Regions from separate parts of the Pantoea sp. At-9b genome, predicted to be linked through region 4. Evidence: predicted binding sites of a transcription regulator. Region 4 holds the regulator's gene; each other region holds the start of a gene.

Region 1 (5,199 bases), 1.9 Mb from region 4:
CAGGTAATCCGCCCCTCTCCTCTGAGACAATGCGGGTTCCACAGGATGTGATTAATAGTGCACAGCGCCTGCCCGACAAGCGCCGGGGACGCTTTCTTGCCGCACGTGAGTTGCTGGCTCAGCTCATGGTGCGCGTCTACGGTATCAATGAATTACCGCCGCTGGTGACCACCAGCAGTGGCCGCCCTTGTTTTGCCGATTCCGCCCTGCCTGATTTCAGCATTGCTTACGCCGGAAATATGGTGGGTGTACTGCTGGCCGAAGAAGGTGGCCGGGCCGGGCTGGATATGGAGATTGTTCGCGCCCATAGCCGCCAGACTCAGGATACCTTAACGCAGGATCTCTCTTCCGGTGAGAAAGCCTGGATTAATGCGCAGCAGGATTTTATGGAGGCGGTGACGCAAATCTGGACCCTGCGCCAAAGTATCCTCAAACTCACCGGAGAAGCGCAAAGTGGTATCGATTCTTTGCGGCTACACCCGGCAGCAGGTCGTCTGCGCTCCAGCGTATTTCCTGATATACAGGCGGTGTGCGATGCCGAACCGACACTGGTCTGGTCCTGCGCGCTCTCTCCCGGCACCGAGCGGCTACGACTGTGGGAAATTGATGCTCACCATCAATGGATGCCGTTGCGCGACGTGGAGATGAGTAAACCGAATATTGGGCCACGCACATTACGGCTGACCAGTTTGCCCAGCGAACGTATCACGCCGCAGGAAATGGGACATCTCTGACAAAACAGGCCGCTTATGCGGCCTGTTCGATTTTAGTGGGCATCAACAAAAACAATTTTCAGCACAAACAGCAGTGCCACCACCACCACGCACGGGCTGATTTCCCGCCAACGACCCGTGCCAAGTTTCATCACGCAATACGCGATAAAGCCCAGTGCGATACCTTCCGTGATGGAGAAACTGAAAGGCATCATCACCGCAGTGACAAACGCCGGAACCGCTTCAGTCAGGTCATCCCAATGCACGCGTGACAGCGACGCTGTCATCAATACGCCAACGTAGATTAACGCGCCCGCCGCTGCGTAGGACGGTACCATCGCTGCCAGCGGTGACAGGAACATCACCAGCAGAAACAGAATCCCGGTGATCACCGCCATCAGACCGGTGCGTCCGCCAATCGCCACGCCTGAAGAACTTTCGATATAGGCGGTGACGGAAGAGGTACCAATCAATGAACCCGCCACCGAGCTGACGCTGTCCACAAACAGCGCCTGCTTCATGCGCGGGAAGGTGCCTTTTTCATCGGTCAGGCCCGCTTTATCCGTCACACCGATCAGCGTCCCGGAGGAGTCAAACAGGTTGACCAGCATAAAGGAGAAAATCACCCCGGCCATGCCGATATTGAGCGCGCCTTTAAGATCAACTTGCCCCACCACTGAACCCACCGACGGCGGTGTCGCGAAAATGCCGGTGAACTTCACATCGCCCAACAGCAAGCCAATCGCGGTCGTCACCACAATCGACACCAGCACGGCCGCATGAATATGACGAGAAGCGAGGATCGCGATGATGAAGAAGCCGAGCGCACCCAGTAAGACGCTGTGTGAGGTCAGGTTGCCGACGGCAACCAGGGTGTCGGCATTTGACACAATAATGCCGGCATTTTTCAGCCCCATCATCGCAATAAACAGCCCGATACCGGCTGTGATGCCAACCCGCAGACTCAACGGGATATTGGCAATCATCCAGTAGCGCACACGCAGCAGCGTGAGGACTAACAGTCCCAGCGCCCCCCAAAAGATGGCCCCCATGCCGATCTGCCACGAATACCCCATCGCGCCGACCACCACAAAAGCAAAGAAAGCATTCAGTCCCATGGCGGGTGCTAACGCTACCGGCAGATTCGCCACCAGTCCCATCAGAATGCTGCCGAACGCCGCGATCAGACAGGTGGTGACAAACACCGCCTGGGTGTTCATGCCAGCAGCACCCAGAATCTGTGGGTTAACGAAAACGATGTAAACCATCGTCAGAAAGGTGGTGAAACCGGCGATCACTTCCGTGCGCACGGTGGTGCCGTGTTCCTGCAACTTAAAGACGCGTTGCAACAGACCCTGCTTGTTCATAGCTTATTCCGCTGAAAAATTTAACGCGCGTATCCTATAGATTTTAGCGGGTCAGCACACTGATTTTTCGCAAGCGTTTGCTCGGTGCGCGCAGTGCGTTAGAGTGACAGCTTCTTGTTTAGCAAAAGGATGATGTCCGATGTCAGTTGAATGTGTTTTTTTTGATTGTGACGGCACGCTGGTCGACAGTGAGGTGATTTGTACACAATCCTACGTCAACACCTTTGCCCGCTACGGAATTGAGCTCTCTCTTCAGGAGATGTTTGAAAAATACAAAGGGGTAAAACTGTACGACATCATCCGCGATGTTTCCGCAGAACATCAGACTGAATTGCCGATGGATGAGGTGGAAACCGCCTATCGCGCAGAAGTGGCACGTCTGTTCGATTTAGAACTGCAACCGATCGCCGGAGCGAAAGCACTGGTGGAACAGGTCAAAGTACCGATGTGCGTCGTCTCGAATGGTACGGTGAAGAAGATGCAGCATTCTCTGGGGCTGACCGGCATGTTGCCCTTGTTTGCCGCGCATCTTTACAGCGGTTATGACATCAATCACTGGAAACCGGACCCGGAACTGATGTACCACGCTGCGGAACAAATGCAGGTGCCCATTGAGAAGTGCATCCTGGTGGATGACTCCGAGGCCGGTGCCCGCGCAGGTATTGCTGCCGGCATCCCGGTGTTTTATTACTGCGCCGATGCCCACAACCCAGAGCTGGATCACCCGCTGGTGACCCGATTTGATGACATGGCGCAGCTACCCGACCTGTGGCGCGCGCGCGGTTGGTCGTTGGTGTAACTACCCACACGGTCCCGTAGCGGCGCGATTCATCGCGCGGGGTTTTCACGCAGCACGCAAGATCTTGCGCGATAAATCGCGCCGCTACGTTCAGCCAATCGCGCCGAGTGAATCCTCATTACCCTGTTTCTTCGGCAGTAAAAACAGCGTGGCGACAATATCCAGCAAATAAATCAGCGCCAGCAGGGTAATCGCCGCCGCAAAGGAAATTTTGGTCGCCAGTAAACCAATGACCAGCGGGCCAAAGCCACCCACGCCGCGTCCGAGGTTAAACAATACGTTCTGCGCGGTAGCGCGTGCCTGGGTTGGGAAGGTGTCGGAAATCAGCGCGCCATAGCCACCAATCATGCCATTTACAAACATCCCCATCAGCGCACCGGTAAATAACATCACGGTGGGATCGCGCAGTTGAGCGTAAATCACCACCATGACGACCGCACCGAATTGATATAACAGGAAGATTTTCCAGCGTGCGAAGCGATCCGCCAGCACACCAAACAGCCAGATGCCGAACGTCATGCCCACCACGGTAACGGCAGTCCACAGGCCAGATTTGGTCAGGCTGAAACCGAAGCTGGAGGAGAGATAACTCGGCATCCAGATCATCAGGCCGTAGTAACCAAAGTTCTGCACCGAACAAAGAATGAAGATGCCGAGGCTGGCTTTGCTGGTCGCGCGATCGCTAAACAGCAGCCGAATACGCGCCGCAAACGACAACTGCGGCGTGGTCGCCACATGGTGGGTAAACCCTTCCGGCTCGCCCATGCTGCGACGAATCACAAACGACACCAGCGCAGGCAGCAGCCCCACCAGAAACATCCCACGCCAGCCAATCACGCTCAGCAACGGCGGGGTGATAAAGGCCGCCAGCAGCACCCCAAGTTGCCAGCCAATACCGACCCACGCCGACGCGCGATTGCGCTTCTCCTGCGGCCAGGCTTCGGCTATCAGCGCCATGCCGATACCAAACTCGCCCCCCAGCCCCATCCCGGCAAGGGTGCGATACGCCAGCAGATCCCAATATCCCTGCGCCACCGCGCACAAGCCAGTGAAAATCGAGAACATCAGAATGGTGACGGTGAGAATACGGATACGGCCAAAGCGGTCACTCAGGTGACCAAAAACAATGCCACCAACCACCGCACCGATCAGCGTCCAGGTCACCAGCGAACCGGCCTGGGAGGGGTCAAGTGCCAGTGAGACGCTAATTGCCGGTAACATAAAACCAAGGATCAGCAGATCGAAGCCATCCATCGCATAGCCACTGACGGCGGCCAGCATCGCTTTTGCCGGGGTTACGCTCTGTTTCTTGTGTGGGGAGAGGGACATGCAGCAGCACCTTGCAGTAAAAAGTGCGCCAAGTATAAAGAGCGGAAAGGCTTGAGACCAATCAGAAATGGAGATGGCTGCGGGTTTTACCCGCAGCCATCTGGCTATCAGGAAGGTTTGTTGCTGCCATCGTCGCCAGACAACAGCTCATCCAGCTTGTCGCCGCCAACGTGACGGAAATCCTGCCCCTTCACAAAATAGAAAATGATCTCACAGATGTTCTGGCAACGGTCACCGATACGCTCAATGGCTCGGGCGCAGAACAGCGCGGTCAACACGCTGGGGATGGTACGCGGGTCTTCCATCATGTAGGTCATTAACTGACGCACAATGCCCTCGTACTCTTTATCCACCTTCTTATCTTCACGGTAAATATCGATCGCCGCGTTGAGATCCATACGCGCAAAGGCATCCAGCACGTCATGCAGCATCTGTACCGTATGGTGGCCGAGGGATTCCAGGCTCACCAGCAGCGGCAAATGTTGCTGGCCAAATTTCTCCAGTGCGGTGCGACTGATTTTTTCCGCCACGTCCCCAATACGTTCCAGCTCAGAGATGGTCTTGATGATCGCCATCACCAGACGTAAATCGCTGGCGGTAGGCTGGCGTTTGGCGATGATGCGCACGCAGGCCTCATCAATCTCCACTTCCATCATGTTGACCTTCTGGTCGCCGTCGATGACACGCTGCGCCAGCTCGCCATCCTGGTTGTGCATCGCGGTAATGGCGTCGGTGAGCTGCTGCTCCACCATGCCACCCATGATCATCACCTGAGTGCGAATGTGTTCCAGCTCAGCGTTGAACTGACCGGAGATATGTTTGTTCAGATTTAAATTATCCATGTGCGTCTCCGTCAAATCAGCCGTAACGACCGGTAATGTAGTCTTCTGTCTGCTTCTGCGCTGGCTTGGTAAACAGCGTATCGGTATCACTGAATTCAATCAGCTCACCCAGATACATAAAGGCGGTATGATCGGAACAGCGCGCCGCC
Region 2 (5,199 bases), 1.6 Mb from region 4:
CCGCGGCCCGCAGTGGCAGCGTTGGTTATTTAAACCCGTCACCCTGTTGCTGCTGGTGGCCTGGGCCTGGCAAGCGCCTACCTTTAACCCCACCGATTACCTGATTCTCGCAGGCCTGGTTGCCACACTGGTTGGCGATGCGTTGACGCTGCTGCCACGCCAGCAGATGCTGTATGCGCTGGGTGCTTTCTTTCTCTCGCATCTGCTCTACACCATCAGCTTTGCCGCACACATGACGGTCAGCTTCTTCTGGCCGGTGCCGCTCACGCTATTGATCATCGGCGTGATATTGATTGGCATCATCTGGACCAAGCTGGAAGAGTTACGCTGGCCGGTGTGTACCTTTATCGGCATGACGCTGGTGATGACCTGGATGGCGGCTGAAAACTACTTCTTCCGTCCGACGGATTACAGCTTCTCGCTGCTGGTCGGTGCCGGGCTGCTGCTGCTGGCAAATATCGTCTGGTTTATCACCCACTATCGCCGTCGTTTCCGCGCCGATAGCGCCATCGTTGCGGCCTGCTACTTTGCCGGTCATTTTATGATCGTGCGCTCTTTGTGGCTCAATTGAAGAAAAAGTCATCTTCCGCGCTTGACTCTGGAGTGCACTCCAGAGTGTAGCATCAGGGTACGGACCTTCGTCCGTCCCTGAATCCGGAGGTTACATGCATCAACATACCCACGCCTGCCGTTGTGGCAAAAGCCATAACAAACCGCAGCCGCTTTGCGGCATCAGCCGTGCACGCCCGGTGACGCTACAGATTTCCGCCGCACAGCCGGTGACGCCAGACAGCAACTGTAGCTGCTGCGATAACGGCAGTCCCGGCGGTGGCGACACCGACGAAGAGAGCGACAGGCCCGGCCCCAGCGCCCATCAATTCCGCTGGCAAATTGCCGGGATGGATTGCCCGAGCTGTGCACGCAAAATCGAAACCGCCGTACAAAAACTGCCACAGGTACGCAACGCCCGTGTCATCTTCGCCAGTGAGAAATTGGTGGTCGATGCCGAAAACGATATCCGTCCGGCGATTGAACAGGCGGTCAAAAGCGCCGGTTTCAGCCTGATCGCCGCCGATGTGCAAACCCAGCCCGCTCGCTTGCGGGAAAACGCCGGTTTGCTGCTGCTGGCACTGTTGATGCTTGCCAGCTGGCTGCTCAGCCTGACGTCCCCGCTGTGGGGCGATCGCTTGTTTGTCATCACCACCTTAGTCGGCCTGCTGCCGGTTGCCCGCAGCGCCTGGCGTCTGCTGCGCAGCGGTTCCCCTTTCAGCATCGAAACCCTGATGACGCTCGCCGCTGGCGGTGCGCTGGTGATTGGTGCACATGCCGAAGCCGCGATGGTTTTGCTGCTGTTTCAACTGGGCGAACGTCTGGAAGCCTATGCCGCCACGCGCGCCCGTCGCGGTGTGACCGCGCTGATGGCGTTGCGCCCCGATACCGCCACCCGCGTGCGCGGCGCACTGCGTGAGCAGGTGGCGCTGGCGGAGTTACGTCCCGGAGATGTGATTGAAGTCGCGGCGGGTGGCCGTTTGCCTGCCGATGGCGAGTTACTTGCCAGCGCCGCCAGCTTTGACGAAAGCGCATTAACTGGCGAATCAGTGCCGGTAGCACGCCAGCCTGGCGAGACGGTTATGGCCGGAGCCACCAGCGTCGATCGTCTGGTCAGGTTGCAGGTGATTTCTGAACCCGGCCACAGCGCCATCGACCGTATCCTGCAACTGATTGAGGAAGCGGAAAGCCATCGCGCACCGGTCGAGCGTTTTATCGATCGCTTCAGCCGTCTCTATACCCCGGCAATTATGCTGTTGGCATTGCTGGTGATGACGCTGCCGCCGCTGATCGCGGGCGCTGACTGGCTGCCGTGGATTTACAAAGGTTTGACGCTGCTGCTGATTGGTTGCCCGTGTGCGCTGGTGATTTCCACCCCGGCAGCGATTACCTCTGGTTTGGCGGCCGCAGCACGCCAGGGGGCGTTGATTAAAGGCGGTGCCGCACTGGAACGGCTCAGCCGCGTCAGCATGATGGCGTTCGATAAAACCGGCACCCTGACCGAAGGCAAGCCGCAGGTCTCCGATGTGCTGGCGTTTGGAGACGCACAGCCGGAAAGGTTGCTGGCGCTCAGTGCCGCGATTGAACAGGGTTCCAGCCATCCGCTGGCGCTGGCTATCGTCGCAGAAGCCACCCGGCAGCAGCTTTCCCTGCCGGTGGCATGTGATCAGCGCACGCTAACCGGTAGCGGCATCGAAGCGCAGATTGCGGGCATCCACTATCAGTTGCTGGCCCCGCGTGAAGTGAAAAACCTGCTGGAGGATCAGCTGCAAACCATCGCGCAGCTTGAGAACGGTGGCAAAACGGTGGTGGTCCTGTTACAGGACGCCCGTCCGCTTGGCGTGTTGGCGTTGCAGGATCAGTTACGTCGCGAAGCGGCCAGCGCGCTGGCAGAACTGCAACAACTCGGCATCCGCAGTCTGATGCTGACCGGTGATAACCCGCGCGCCGCCGCCGCGATTGCTGCGGAATTGCAGATTGATTATCGCGCCAGCCTGCTGCCTGCCGCTAAGGTCGCCGCGGTGCGTGAACTGGATGCACAGCAATCGCTGGCGATGATTGGCGATGGCATCAACGATGCGCCAGCGATGAAAGCAGCCACGCTGGGCATTGCAATGGGCAGCGGCACTGATGTGGCGCTGGAAGCAGCCGATGCGGCACTGACGCAAAACCGGCTGGCGATTCTGCCGCGTACCGTGGCGCTGGCACGCCGCACCCGCCGTATCATCCGCCAGAATATCGCGCTGGCGCTGGGGCTGAAGGCGTTATTCCTGGCCACCACGCTGCTCGGCTTTACCGGGTTATGGCTGGCGGTATTGGCGGATTCCGGTGCTACTGCGCTGGTCACCGCCAACGCGCTGCGACTGCTGCGTTCACGTTAAACAAGACGCGGATGCCTTCAGGCATCTGCGCCTTTCTGGATCAGGTACTGATACGGCAGACTGTCCGTCTGCTGCGCCAGCAAGGTATGTTCCATAAAGCGGCAAAAGCCGGGGATATCACGCGTGGTCGCCGGATCGTCAGCAATAATCAGCAGGGTTTCGCCCGCCTGCATCTGGCGCACGGTTTTACGCACCATCATCACCGGCTCCGGGCAGCGCAGGCCAAGGGCATCAAGGGTATGGTCCGGCGCGGAAAAGGGATCGCTCATGATTCTCTGTCTGTTTGCAAGGGAGGGCGCTCATTCTAGCGCGCTCAATCATCCGCGCAAGGCGATAACGATTGCGTTAATATTAACCATTGCATAAATCGCACAACGCGATAAGATGCCGCCGATTTTTTATTAACCACCGCAAAAAACTGCGGTACTGGGTTCCCTCACCCCAACACTAAAAAGGCTAAACATGATCGCTTTTTCTCCGCGTCAGCGCATGCATGCGCTGTTCTGGCTGTCTTTGTTTCATTTGCTGGTGATCACCTCCAGTAACTATCTGGTGCAGCTACCGGTGGCCATTTTTGGCTTCCACACCACCTGGGGTGCCTTCAGCTTTCCGTTTATTTTCCTCGCCACCGATCTCACCGTGCGTATTTTCGGCGCGCCGCTGGCCCGTCGTATTATTCTGGCGGTGATGGTGCCGGCGTTGTTTATCTCTTACATCGTTTCCTGCGTGTTTTATCAGGGCGAATGGCAGGGCTGGGCGTCACTGGAGCAGGTGAACCTGTTCGTGGCCCGTATCGCCAGCGCCAGCTTTATGGCCTATGCGTTAGGGCAGATTCTGGATGTACACGTGTTTAACCGTCTGCGCCGCCTGCCACAGTGGTGGATTGCGCCGGCTGCGGCGATGTTCCTCGGCAATATCAGCGATACCCTGGCGTTCTTCTTTATCGCTTTCTACAAAAGCCCGGACCCGTTTATGGCCCAGCACTGGGTGGAAATCGCGCTGGTGGATTACAGCTTCAAAGTGATGATCTGCATGCTCTTCTTCCTGCCGGCCTATGGCGTGCTGCTCAATGCGACGCTGAAGCGTCTGGCTGAGCGTTCGGCCCAACGTCAGCTCAATTTCGGTTAATTCTACGTAGTGCCCGCGTTGCACCCACGCTAAGATTTCCTGACAAACCGGCGGTTGCTTTTGACCGCCGATTCCGATTTGATAATCGCGGACTGGAATCTTGTTATAGGGAAAAGAATGCGTAACTTAGTGAAATATGCGGGCATTGGCCTGCTGGTGCTTGGCCTCGCGGCCTGTGACCAGAAAAAGGATGACGCGGCAACGGCTGACAACGGCAGCGCTGCCAGCCAGTCAACCCAGACGGTAAGTCTGCTGGACGGAAAACTGAGCTTCACCCTGCCTGCGGGCATGGCGGATAAGAGCGGTAAGCTTGGTACCGAATCCGCCAATATGCATGTCTATGCCGATCAGACCGGCGCGCGCGCAATTATCGTGATTGCCGGTGACCCGACCAATGAAGCGCTGGATGCGCTGTCACAGCGTCTGGAACAGCAGCAACGCAACCGCGACCCGCAGTTGCAGGTGGTATCGAACAAAGCGGTAACGCTGAGCGATCAACCGGCTCAGCAGCTGGATACCGTGATTTCTGCCAACCACCAGACCTCCTGGTCTTCGGTGATTCTGGCGAAAGTTGACGGCAAACTGCTGACTCTGCAAATCACCCTGCCAGCGGATAATCAGCAGCAGGCCCAGAGCGATGCAGATGCCATCGTGAAAAGCATTACGCTGAAATAGTTTTTGCGGCCTGTGGCCCTCGCCCCGGCCCTCTCCCGCAAGACGGGAGAGGGTGGCGTCCAGCGTTCCGTTACAATCTCACCGGCGAAATATGCCAGATCTCATCGGCGTACTCCTGAATGGTCCGATCCGCAGAGAAGTAGCCCATATTGGCGATGTTCAACGCCGCACGTCGCTGCCACTCATCCGGCTGACGATACAGTTTGTCCACCTTGTCCTGGGTATCCACATAACTGCGATAATCCGCCAACAATTGATAGTGGTCGCCAAAGTTCACCAGCGCATCAAACAGATTACGATAGCGGCCCGGGTCCTGTGGGCTGAACAGCCCGCTGGCAATTTGCGTCAGCGCCTGATGCAACTCCTCATCTTCTTCATAGTATTTACGTGGGTTGTAGCCATCTTTCCGCAATTGCTCAACCTGCGGCGTGGTGTTACCGAAGATAAAGATATTCTCCGCCCCCAC
Region 3 (5,199 bases), 720 kb from region 4:
ATCGTAATTAAAACCTTCGATGACAAAGCGCCGGCTACCGTAAAGAACTTCCTGGATTACTGTCGTGAAGGTTTCTACGACAACACCATTTTCCACCGTGTGATCAACGGCTTTATGATTCAGGGCGGCGGCTTTGAGCCGGGCATGAAGCAGAAAGCCACCAAAGAAGACATCCGTAACGAAGCCAACAACGGCCTGAAAAACACCCGTGGCACCCTGGCGATGGCACGTACTCAGGCTCCGCACTCTGCTACCGCTCAGTTCTTCATCAACGTAGCAGACAACGACTTCCTGAACTTCCGTGACGAAAGCCTGCAAGGCTGGGGTTACTGCGTGTTCGCTGAAGTGGTTGAAGGCATGGACGTGGTCGACAAAATCAAAGCCGTCGCCACCGGCCGCAGCGGCATGCACCAGGACGTGCCGAAAGATGACGTGATCATCCAGAAAGTGACCGTTAGCGAGTAATGTCGCGCACGCTGTTTATCGCAGATCTTCATCTGTGCGAAGAAGAACCGGCAATCACTGCCGGTTTTCTGCATTTTTTGCAGCGGGAAGCGCATCAATGCGATGCGCTTTATATCCTTGGCGATCTGTTCGAAGCCTGGATTGGCGATGACGATCCCAACCCCTTGCATCAGCAAATCGCTGACGCGCTCAAGGCCCTGCCGGTGCCGACATTCTTTATCCACGGTAATCGCGATTTTCTGCTCGGCCAGCGCTTTGCGCGTGCCAGCGGCATGACGCTGCTGCCGGAGGAACAGGTGTTAACCCTGTACGGCAAGCGCCTGCTGATTATGCATGGTGACACCCTGTGCACCGACGATGAAGGCTACCAACGCTTTCGTGCCAAAGTGCATCAGCGCTGGCTACAAAAGTTATTTCTCGCCTTGCCGCTCAGGATACGCATGCGTATCGCCGCCAAAATGCGCGCCAACAGCAAACAGGCCAATCAGCATAAATCGCTGAGTATTATGGATGTGAACCAACAGGCGGTGATAGAAGCCATGGCCCGTCAACAGGTGCACTTGCTGATCCACGGCCACACCCATCGCCCGGCGATCCATGATTTTGTTTTGCAGGGTGAAAATGCCCAACGCGTGGTGCTCGGTGCCTGGCATCATCAGGGGTCGATGATTCAGGTTGATGCCGCTGGCGTCAGGCTTATCGAATTTCCGTTCTGATTAACGGGCAATCTTGCCCGTTTTCCGGCCACGCAACCGTTTTCCTTGCTGCCATCTCATGCTATTCTCTGTGCCCTTCTTCACCTGCCCGCCCGGCCAGGTTCGTTTGTATATTCACAGGAGTTGACCGCATGTCATCCAACGCCGCCCCGGCTCGTATCGCCATCGTCATGGGTTCCAAAAGTGACTGGGCTACCATGCAGTTCGCCGAGGAAATTCTTAACAGCCTGGATGTCCCCTTCCACGTGGAAGTGGTCTCTGCTCACCGCACGCCGGACAAACTGTTCAGCTTCGCCGAAAACGCCGCGCAAAATGGTTTTCAGGTGATTATCGCCGGTGCTGGCGGTGCTGCCCATCTGCCGGGCATGCTGGCTGCCAAAACCCTGGTGCCGGTACTGGGCGTACCGGTACAAAGCGCAGCCCTGAGCGGCGTCGACAGCCTCTACTCTATCGTGCAAATGCCGCGCGGTATCCCGGTCGGTACACTGGCCATCGGTAAAGCCGGTGCCGCCAATGCTGCCCTGCTGGCGGCACAGATTCTGGCGATTCACGACAGCGCGCTGGCAACTCGCCTGGCGAACTGGCGTCAGACCCAGACCGACGAAGTACTGAACAACCCGGACCCGCGGGGGGATGCATGAAGCCGGTTTGCGTACTGGGAAATGGTCAGTTAGGCCGTATGCTGCGCCAGGCGGGTGAACCGCTGGGCATCGCTGTCTATCCGGTCGGGCTGGATGCCGAACCTTCTGCGCTGCCAATCGCGCAAAGCGTGATCACCGCAGAGATTGAGCGCTGGCCAGAAACCGCGCTGACGCGTGAGCTGGCGAGCCATCCGGCTTTTGTGAATCGCGACATTTTCCCGCGTCTGGCCGATCGCCTGACGCAAAAACAGCTGCTCGATCAGCTGAACCTCGCTACCGCCCCGTGGCAATTGCTGGCAGAGAAAAGCGAATGGCCGCAGGTGTTCAGCTCGCTCGGCGAACTGGCCATCGTCAAACGCCGCACTGGTGGTTATGACGGGCGCGGTCAGTGGCGTCTGCGCGCCAATGAAACCGACACCCTGCCGGATGAGTGCTACGGCGAGTGCATCGTTGAACAGGGCATCAACTTCAGCGGTGAAGTGTCGTTGGTGGGTGCGCGTGGTCAGGATGGCAGCACGGTTTTCTATCCGCTGACCCATAACCTGCATCAGGAAGGTATCCTGCGCACCAGCGTCGCATTCCCGCAGGCTGATGCGGCCCAGCAGCAGCAGGCCGAAGCGATGCTCAGCGCGATCATGCATGAGCTGAACTATGTCGGTGTGATGGCGATGGAGTGCTTTGTTACGCCGCAGGGCCTGCTGATCAACGAACTGGCACCGCGTGTCCATAACAGCGGACACTGGACGCAAAATGGTGCCTCCATCAGCCAGTTCGAGCTGCATCTGCGTGCCGTACTGGGTTTACCGCTGCCGCAACCGGTGGTGTATGCGCCGTCAGTCATGGTTAACCTGATCGGTACGGATGTGAATCTGGCATGGCTGCATCAGCCACTGGTGCATCTGCATTGGTACGAGAAAGAGGTACGCCCGGGACGTAAAGTCGGCCACCTCAATCTGACCGATAGCGACCAGGCTCGTCTGGCCGCCGCGTTGAATGCGCTGGTGCCGCTGCTGCCGCCGGAATATGCGAGCGGTATCGCCTGGGCCGTTGAGAAGCTGTAAAACGCTCCCTCACCCTAACCCTCTCCCGCAAGCGGGAGAGGGTTCCAGAGAAGCCTGTCACGCCGCTTCAAACCGCCTGAACAACGCTTTACCTTTCAGCAAACGCACGCCCAGCCAGCCGCCGCACAACGACAGTAGCACCGCCCCGGTGATTGGCAGCGCCAGCCACAGGCTCCAGTCCGGCTGCCAAGGGAAATCAAAGATCTTCCGTTGTAACCCCCATAGCGCCGCTTCTGCACCCAGCGCCGCCGCAATCCCGGACACCACGCCCAGCAAAGCAAACTCACACCACAGGGTGCCGCGCAGCAGCCGTTTGCTGGCACCCAGCGTGCGATACACCACCAGCTCCTGACGCCGTTGCCGCATCCCGACCTGGATTTGTGCCAGCAGCAGCAATACGCCACAAATCGTCACCAGTATCACCATAATCTCCAGCGCCTGGCTGACCTGTGCCAGCACCTGACCGATCTGGCGCATCATGCTGCCGATATCCAGCAAACTCAGGGTGGGGAATGCCCGGTTCAGCTGCGCCAGCAACGTCGGGTTACTCCCCATACGGAAACTGGTCAGCCAGGTTTGCGGTTGGTCATCCAGCGCCCCCGGCGGGAAGATAAAGAAGAAGTTGGGCCGCAGGCTTTCCCAGTCCACTTTACGCAGGCTGGTAATTTTGGCGCTGAACTGCTGGGTATCGCCGCTGAAGGTTAAGGTATCCCCCAGCTTCACCCCCAGACGATCTGCCAGCTCCGTCTCCATCGAGACTTCCCCGGCACGCGGCGGCCAGCTCCCCGCCACCAGCGGGTTGTGATCCGGCCGCTCAGTCTGCCATGTCAAATTCAGCTCTCGATTCAATGCGTTATCCATATTCGGATCGGCATCCTTACCGTTGAGCTGCGTCAGACGGGCGCGGATAATCGGATAGAACGTCTCCGCCTTGATCTGGTGTGATTGCAGGAAATCACGGACCTGCGGCACCTGTTCCTGCGTCATATTCAGCAGAAAATAGTTGGGGCTATCCGGTGGCAATTGTTGTTGCCAGCGATCGAGCAGATCACCGCGCATCACCAGCAGCAACGCCAGCAACATAAAGGAGAGTGAAAACGCCGCCAGCTGGCTGAGCGTCATCGCCGGTTGCCGTAGCAGACGATTAATCGCCAGCCGCATCGCCAGGTTGCGCACCACCAGGCGGCGCAACAACAGCAAGGTGCCCCAGCCCAGTAATGCCAGCAACAACGCCAGCATCACTACGCCTGCCAGCAGCGCCCACAGCATTTTGCTGCCACCCATCAGCAGCGCCAGCAGGCCAATCACCACCAGCGCCATCACCGGCAGATAGATGCGTAACGGCCAGACGTCCGCTACCGCATCACGACGCAGCACGCGCAACGGCTGTGTTGCCAGCAATAAGCGGTAAGGACGCAGCCCCACCAGTAGCGAGATAACGAACATCGCCCCCAATGACCACAGCCACGGCCAGAAGCTGGCTGCCGGAAGCGCCGCAGGCAGCACCGGTTTCAGCATCGCCAGCAGGATGATTTCTATCCCCTGCCCCAGCACGCTACCCGCCACCGCCGCCAACAGCAGCACTGCCAGCCACTGGCCGATGATTAACCGTTGCAGTACCTTGCGCGTTGCCCCCAGGGTTTTCAGCACCGCCACCAGGTCATAGCGGCTGCGGCAATAGTGACTCATCGCCACCGCCACGGCGGCGATCGCCAGCAGCAAGGTCAGCAACGCTGACAGCAGCAAAAATTGCTGTGCGCGCTGCATCGAACGCCCCAGTGCATCTTCTGAATTTTCCACGCTAATCCAGCGTTGATCCGCTTTGAGCTGCGGCTGAATCCAGTTGTCGTAGCGCGCCAGCGGTGCCGGATCGCCTGAGAATTTGTAGCGCCAACTCAGGCGACTGCCCGGCTGGATCGCGCCGGTTTTCTCCACATCCGCCAGGTTCATCAACAGACGCGGCGCGGTTTGAAACGGGTTAAACCCGGCATCAGGTTCCTGAATCACCTCACCTGCGATACGCAGCGTGGTATCACCTACGTCAATCTGATCGCCAGTTTTCAGGTTCAGCAGCGCCAGCAACCGGGGGGCCGCCAGCACCGTACCCGCGCGTGGGCGCAGGCCGGGCGGATCGGTTTGCAAAGTGCCAAACATCGGATAGGCATCATCCACGGCCTTCACATCCGCCAGCTGCGGCGTTTCCTGCGCGAAGGTCATGGTCATAAAACTTAGCTGACGGCTAACCGATAATCCCTCCTGCCGTGCCTGCGCCAGCCAGGCGTCCGGCACCGGTGCGTTGCTGTGCAAGGTACGATC
Region 4 (5,199 bases):
AAATCCGTGCGCCAGATATCCGACGTTTTACAGAGGTATGAATCTGAATAGAAATGTCTGGCACAACACCGCGGGAGAATATCGTGCAGACGCCATCCCAGCGACAGAGTCGCTTAATATTAATACAATTATGTTATTGATTTGTTACAGAAATGCTGACCCACGCAGTATATGCTTCCGTGGGTCAATGTTCAACGACTTATCGTTAGGTTGCTAACTAAAGTCGTTGCCTCAGTGATTATCTTCGCAGGCTAAGGAGTTGTGAGCAACATCACTTTGTGCGTTTGCGGTTCGTTGCCAGCCGAAACCGGCCCAGGCGAGTGCAACGGTGGCAAGCATCACCAGGCTGGTGCTATGCAGCGCTTGCTGCAATCCAGCAGACACCACCAGACTGGCTACAAAGCACAATCCAAGTTGCAGCAGATTTTGCAACGAAGCGGCCTTGCCGGTCGCCTGAGGGAAGGGCAGCAGGGCACTGGCGACCACAATCGGATAGATTGCGCCGTTTGCCAGCGCCATGCCGCAGAACGGCAACAGCAATGCCCACAGCGCCGGCGCGGAAAATTGCGCCACCGCAAACAGGCCGAAGATACTCAGGCTGTAGATCACCAGCAACCACGGCAGCAGTTGTTTCCCCTGAAAACGATTGAGCAGTGCACGGCAGCCGAACCCGCCGATCAGAAAGGCGATGGTCTGCGGCACGTAGCTCAGACCAATATCCGCCGGAGACAACCCTGCATCGGCGAGGATGAAGGGAGAACCGGTCAGCCAGGCGAAAAAGCTGGCGGAACAGGCGGAGTAAATCAGCACGTTGCCGCTATAGGTGCGTGACGCCAGCAGCGCCAGCCAGCCTGGCTGGGAGGTCTGGGCGGTTGGTGTGCGCACGGGATTGGTCAGGCGCAGAGTGCCGATCAGCAAGACCAGGGTGACGATGGTCAGCAGCAGGAAGATGCTGCGCCAGTGAAAATGCCCCATCAGCCAGGCTCCGAGTAACGGGGCGAGCGCCGGTGACAAGGCAACCAGCGGCATAATGGTGGCAAAAACTTTGTTGGCCTGAGTTTGGGGATAACGATCGACCACCAACGCCTGCCAGCTCACGGCCGCCGCGCAGACGCCGACTGCCTGCACAAAACGCAGCGCCAGCATCAAACGAACGTCAGTCACCCACAACATGCCGAGACAGCCAAGGGCAAAGATCACTAATCCCGCCAGCAGAATCGGTTTACGACCGAAGCGGTCAGACAGCGGTCCCCAGAACACCTGTGCACAGGCAAACCCACCAAGGAACAGGCTCAGGCTGGCACTGATGGTACCCGGTGCGGTGGCAAAATCCTGCTGCATCGCACCGAATGCCGGCAGGTACATATCCGTAGCAAGAAAGCCCAGCATGCTGAGTAAAGCAAGGTAAGGCAGAAATCCTTTTGATGACAACATTGGTAATTCTCTTTAGACAGGTTGAACGCGGAGGAGTGTAAAAGCGTGCGCCGGGCTTTGTGAAACGCTAATATTTGCGCGTTGCTATCAAAAAATTTGCAGGCAGAAAAATGTGGTCTGAATACGCGCTTGAAGTGGTAGATGCGGTGGCGCGCACCGGCAGTTTCAGTGCAGCGGCGCAGGAGCTGCATCGGGTGCCTTCTGCCATCAGCTATACGGTACGTCAGCTCGAAACCTGGCTGGCCGTGCCGCTGTTTGAACGTCAGCATCGGGAAGTGGTATTGACGGCGGCAGGGGAGCATTTTGTCCGTGAGGGGCGCAGTGTTATCAAAAAAATGCTGGCGACGCGGCGACAGTGTCAGCAACTGGCGAACGGCTGGCGTGGGCAGCTCAGTATCGCGGTAGATTGTATTGTGAAGCCGCAGCGTACCCGGCAACTGGTCAGGGATTTCTACCGTCACTTTCCCGACATGGAGCTGATTATCAGCTATGAGGTGTTCAATGGCGTCTGGGATGCGCTGGCGGACGGGCGGGTTGATGTGGCAATTGGTGCGACCCAAGCGATCCCGGTCGGTGGACGTTTCTCGTTTCAGGATATGGGGGCCTTGAACTGGCGCTGTGTGGTTAGCCCCGAACATCCGCTGGCGCAAAGCGCACGGCTGGACGACGAAACGCTGCGCGCCTGGCCTTCGCTGGTGTTGGAAGACACCTCGCGGGCGTTGCCGCGACGTATGACATGGACGCTGGATAATCAGCGTCGGCTGGTGGTGCCGGAATGGGAAACCGGCCTTGACTGCCTGCTTGCCGGACTCTGCGTCGGCATGGTGCCGGGCCATTTAGCCCGACCGTTGCTGGATAGCGGTGCACTGACCGAATTAGCGTTACCCACGCCATTCCCGGATAGCCCGTGTTGTGTCAGTTGGTCGGAACAACGCAACTCACCGGCATTAGGCTGGTTGCTGAGCTATCTCGGTGATGCCGAAACGCTCAACCAGGAATGGCTGAGCGAAACGGAGGCTTAGCGACGATAATCGCGGAACGGGCCGTCAGCGACGGAACGGCGTTCAATCAGCGTGGGCTGAACCTCAATGGTCTGGGGTTCTTCACGCTTACTGGTGATGCGATCCAGCAACATCTCCAGGGCTTTTTCACCCAGTTGAGCTTTAGGCTGGTGCACGGTCGTCAGCGCCGGAGTGAAATAACGCGCGTTGCGCACATTGTCATAGCCGATCACGGAAATATCCTGCGGCACGCGCAGACCCATCTCATCCGCAGCGCAAATCGCGCCCATCGCCATGATATCGCCGCCGCAGAACACGGCAGTCGGACGTTGCTTCTGATTGAGGATCTGCTGCATCGCCTGATAACCGGACTCCGGTTCGAAGTCGCCCTGCACGATCCAATCCGGCCGAACGTTGATACCCGCTTCATTCAGCGCTTGCATGAAACCCGCATGGCGGCCACCGCCGGTGTTACGTTCCATTTGCCCGGGGATGGCACCAATGTCGCGATGACCACGTTCGATCAGATAACGACCCGCAAGATAGCCGCCCTGGAAGGCATTATCCTGCACCGTATCAGTGAAGTCGCCGCGCGATGCGCCCCAGTCCATCACCACCATCGGGATGTTGCGGTTCTCTTCCAGCATGGTCAGCAGGTCATCAGGGTACTCAGAACACATGACCAGCAGGCCATCGACGCGTTTCTGCGCCATCATCGACAGATAAGCGCGCTGTTTTTGCAGATCGTTATGCGCGTTGCCAAGGATCAGCGTGTAGCCACGGTCGAAACAATGGTTCTCCACTGCTTCGATAATCTCGGCGAAATAGGGGGCTTCGCTGGAGGTCGCCAGCAGTCCCAGCGTTTTGGTGTGGTTGACTTTCAGGCTGCGCGCCACGGCGCTGGGCGAGTAATGCAGCTCTTTGATCGCTTCCCATACGGCGTTACGCGTCTCTTCCGCGACAAAACGCGTCTTGTTGATGACATGCGAAACCGTGGTGGTGGAGACACCGGCGCGTTTCGCCACATCTTTAATTGTTGCCATGAAAATGGTACTCCCGGGCTTATCGCAACTAACTGATAAGTATATTGTTAAACGTTTGCGTCTGCTAATGGTTTTACGCCCCGATTTTCGGGGCAAATGGCGAAGAAAAAGACCTTAACACTCAGTCAATAACACTTTAACTTGCCGCAAACACAGCGTGCGCAAAATCTGTTGCGCAACGAAAGGCGGCGATTCTAGCAAGCTGGCGCGGATAAGACGAGATTTTTGCCGGGGGCTGTGACAAAATTACGATAACCCTTCAATTAATGTGACTAAGGAGTTGTGATGAGTACCGACCTGAAACTGGCGCTGTTTACCACTGTGGGCGCGCTGTTAATGATTATCGTGTTCAGCTTCACCGCGATCCTTCATTAATAAAAAAAGCCGGATCTGAAAAATCAGTCCGGCTTTTTCTGCTCGCGGGCGGCGGGTTAGCGGATGGTTTTGGGCGTCATCATCCGGCGAGCGCCAACATAATGTTTCAACCAGTAGTCCTCACCCAACGCACTGATCTGAATGTCTTTACCGGTACGCGGTGACTGGATAAATTTGCCATTGCCGAGATAAACACCCACATGATCAGCGGTGCCGCGATGATTGATGCGGAAGAACACCAAATCGCCTTTCTCCAGCATATCGCGCTTAATCGGTGCCGCATCGCGCAGATGGTACATTTCGTTGGCGGTGCGGGGGAATTTGTATTTGACCAGATCCTTGTAGGCGTACCACACCAGGCCACTGCAATCGAAACCGGTATGCGGTGAGGTGCCACCCCATTGATAAGGCTTGCCAATCTGCCCCATCAGTTTGTTCATGGCGGTTTCACGGGCTTTCTGATAGCGCTGACGGTGGGAGTTGCTCATCTTGATGGTGGTCAGATCGCCGCCATCATCCTGCTTCTCCGCTCTTTTGGCGGTGCGCTGGTGGCCATATTTTTTAGACGGTGACTTCAGCAGAGATTTTTTGCTGCGGGTGGTTTTGTGCAGCGCCGTTTCCGTTTTCGGCTGTTTTTTCAGTTTTAGCTTCTGAACACTGGTGGCAAGACGGGATTTCTTCGTGCTGGTTTTTACCGGACGTCGTTTGCGACGCTCATCTTCACGCGCACTTTTCTTCTCTGCGTTATGCAAACTGGCATTGATGGGCGCATGCGGTGACGCAGAAGCCACATTAAAAAACAGTTGGGCGAAAGCCAGCATAAAAAGCGTAATGAGTAAACGCATAGTCCGGTTACAGGTTAAGCAGTCTGAAGAAAACAGCCTGCGGCTATGTTAGAAAAATCTGATCAATGATCAGCGCCGAGATGATTCTAATCCAGTTTTTTTCCAAAAGGTAAGGCATTTTTCCATTAATCTGTTAGCAGAGTTGATATGGGGCAAAAATGAGCGATTTCAGCTGGTTAACCCAGCAGAAATATTGCTAATTATTAATCGGTTCATGCTTATTCATGATATGAAAATGTTATTTATGGCACTGGAACTTAACAAACATGGCGATTGATGTGCCCGGACCGCAAAATCCCGTTTTCAGTGCGGGGGTGAAGTCGCTACAATAAACAAACACGAAGTGAGGAATTAAGGAAGGCAATAATGAGTACTGTTGAGAAAATCCAGCGCCAGATCGCAGAAAACCCGATCCTGCTGTACATGAAAGGTTCGCCGAAACTGCCAAGCTGCGGTTTCTCTGCACAAGCGGTACAGGCTCTGTCTGCCTGTGGTGAGCGC

Evidence for each region. The regulator PurR, encoded in region 4, represses purine synthesis genes. The targets are predictions, from matches to a motif close to CANGCAAACGTTTGCNTG.
Region 1: a site for PurR is predicted at 2,147-2,164, ahead of PAT9B_RS20165 (NCS2 family permease). Genes of this name have one in related genera too.
Region 2: a site for PurR is predicted at 3,260-3,277, ahead of tusA (sulfurtransferase TusA). Genes of this name have one in related genera too.
Region 3: a site for PurR is predicted at 1,211-1,228, ahead of purE (5-(carboxyamino)imidazole ribonucleotide mutase). Genes of this name have one in related genera too.

The regions. Positions count from the first base shown of each region.
Region 1 is NC_014837.1:4,357,824-4,363,022, reverse strand. It holds gene PAT9B_RS20170 (4'-phosphopantetheinyl transferase superfamily protein) at 1-734, shown strand, start outside; gene PAT9B_RS20165 (NCS2 family permease) at 767-2,080, opposite strand; gene yieH (6-phosphogluconate phosphatase) at 2,220-2,879, shown strand; gene PAT9B_RS20155 (MFS transporter) at 2,970-4,208, opposite strand; gene phoU (phosphate signaling complex protein PhoU) at 4,316-5,050, opposite strand; gene pstB (phosphate ABC transporter ATP-binding protein PstB) at 5,067-5,199, opposite strand, start outside.
Region 2 is NC_014837.1:306,591-311,789, reverse strand. It holds gene PAT9B_RS01330 (lysoplasmalogenase) at 1-571, shown strand, start outside; gene PAT9B_RS01325 (zinc/cadmium/mercury/lead-transporting ATPase) at 666-2,930, shown strand; gene tusA (sulfurtransferase TusA) at 2,948-3,199, opposite strand; gene PAT9B_RS01315 (7-cyano-7-deazaguanine/7-aminomethyl-7-deazaguanine transporter) at 3,393-4,058, shown strand; gene PAT9B_RS01310 (DcrB family lipoprotein) at 4,176-4,733, shown strand; gene glgP (glycogen phosphorylase) at 4,804-5,199, opposite strand, start outside.
Region 3 is NC_014837.1:1,139,116-1,144,314, reverse strand. It holds gene ppiB (peptidylprolyl isomerase B) at 1-465, shown strand, start outside; gene lpxH (UDP-2,3-diacylglucosamine diphosphatase) at 465-1,181, shown strand; gene purE (5-(carboxyamino)imidazole ribonucleotide mutase) at 1,313-1,822, shown strand; gene purK (5-(carboxyamino)imidazole ribonucleotide synthase) at 1,819-2,883, shown strand; gene ybbP (putative ABC transporter permease subunit YbbP) at 2,941-5,199, opposite strand, start outside.
Region 4 is NC_014837.1:1,862,341-1,867,539, forward strand. It holds gene punC (purine nucleoside transporter PunC) at 232-1,434, opposite strand; gene punR (DNA-binding transcriptional activator PunR) at 1,545-2,456, shown strand; gene purR (HTH-type transcriptional repressor PurR) at 2,453-3,478, opposite strand; gene PAT9B_RS30570 (YnhF family membrane protein) at 3,764-3,853, shown strand; gene PAT9B_RS08550 (C40 family peptidase) at 3,910-4,698, opposite strand; gene PAT9B_RS08555 (Grx4 family monothiol glutaredoxin) at 5,062-5,199, shown strand, end outside.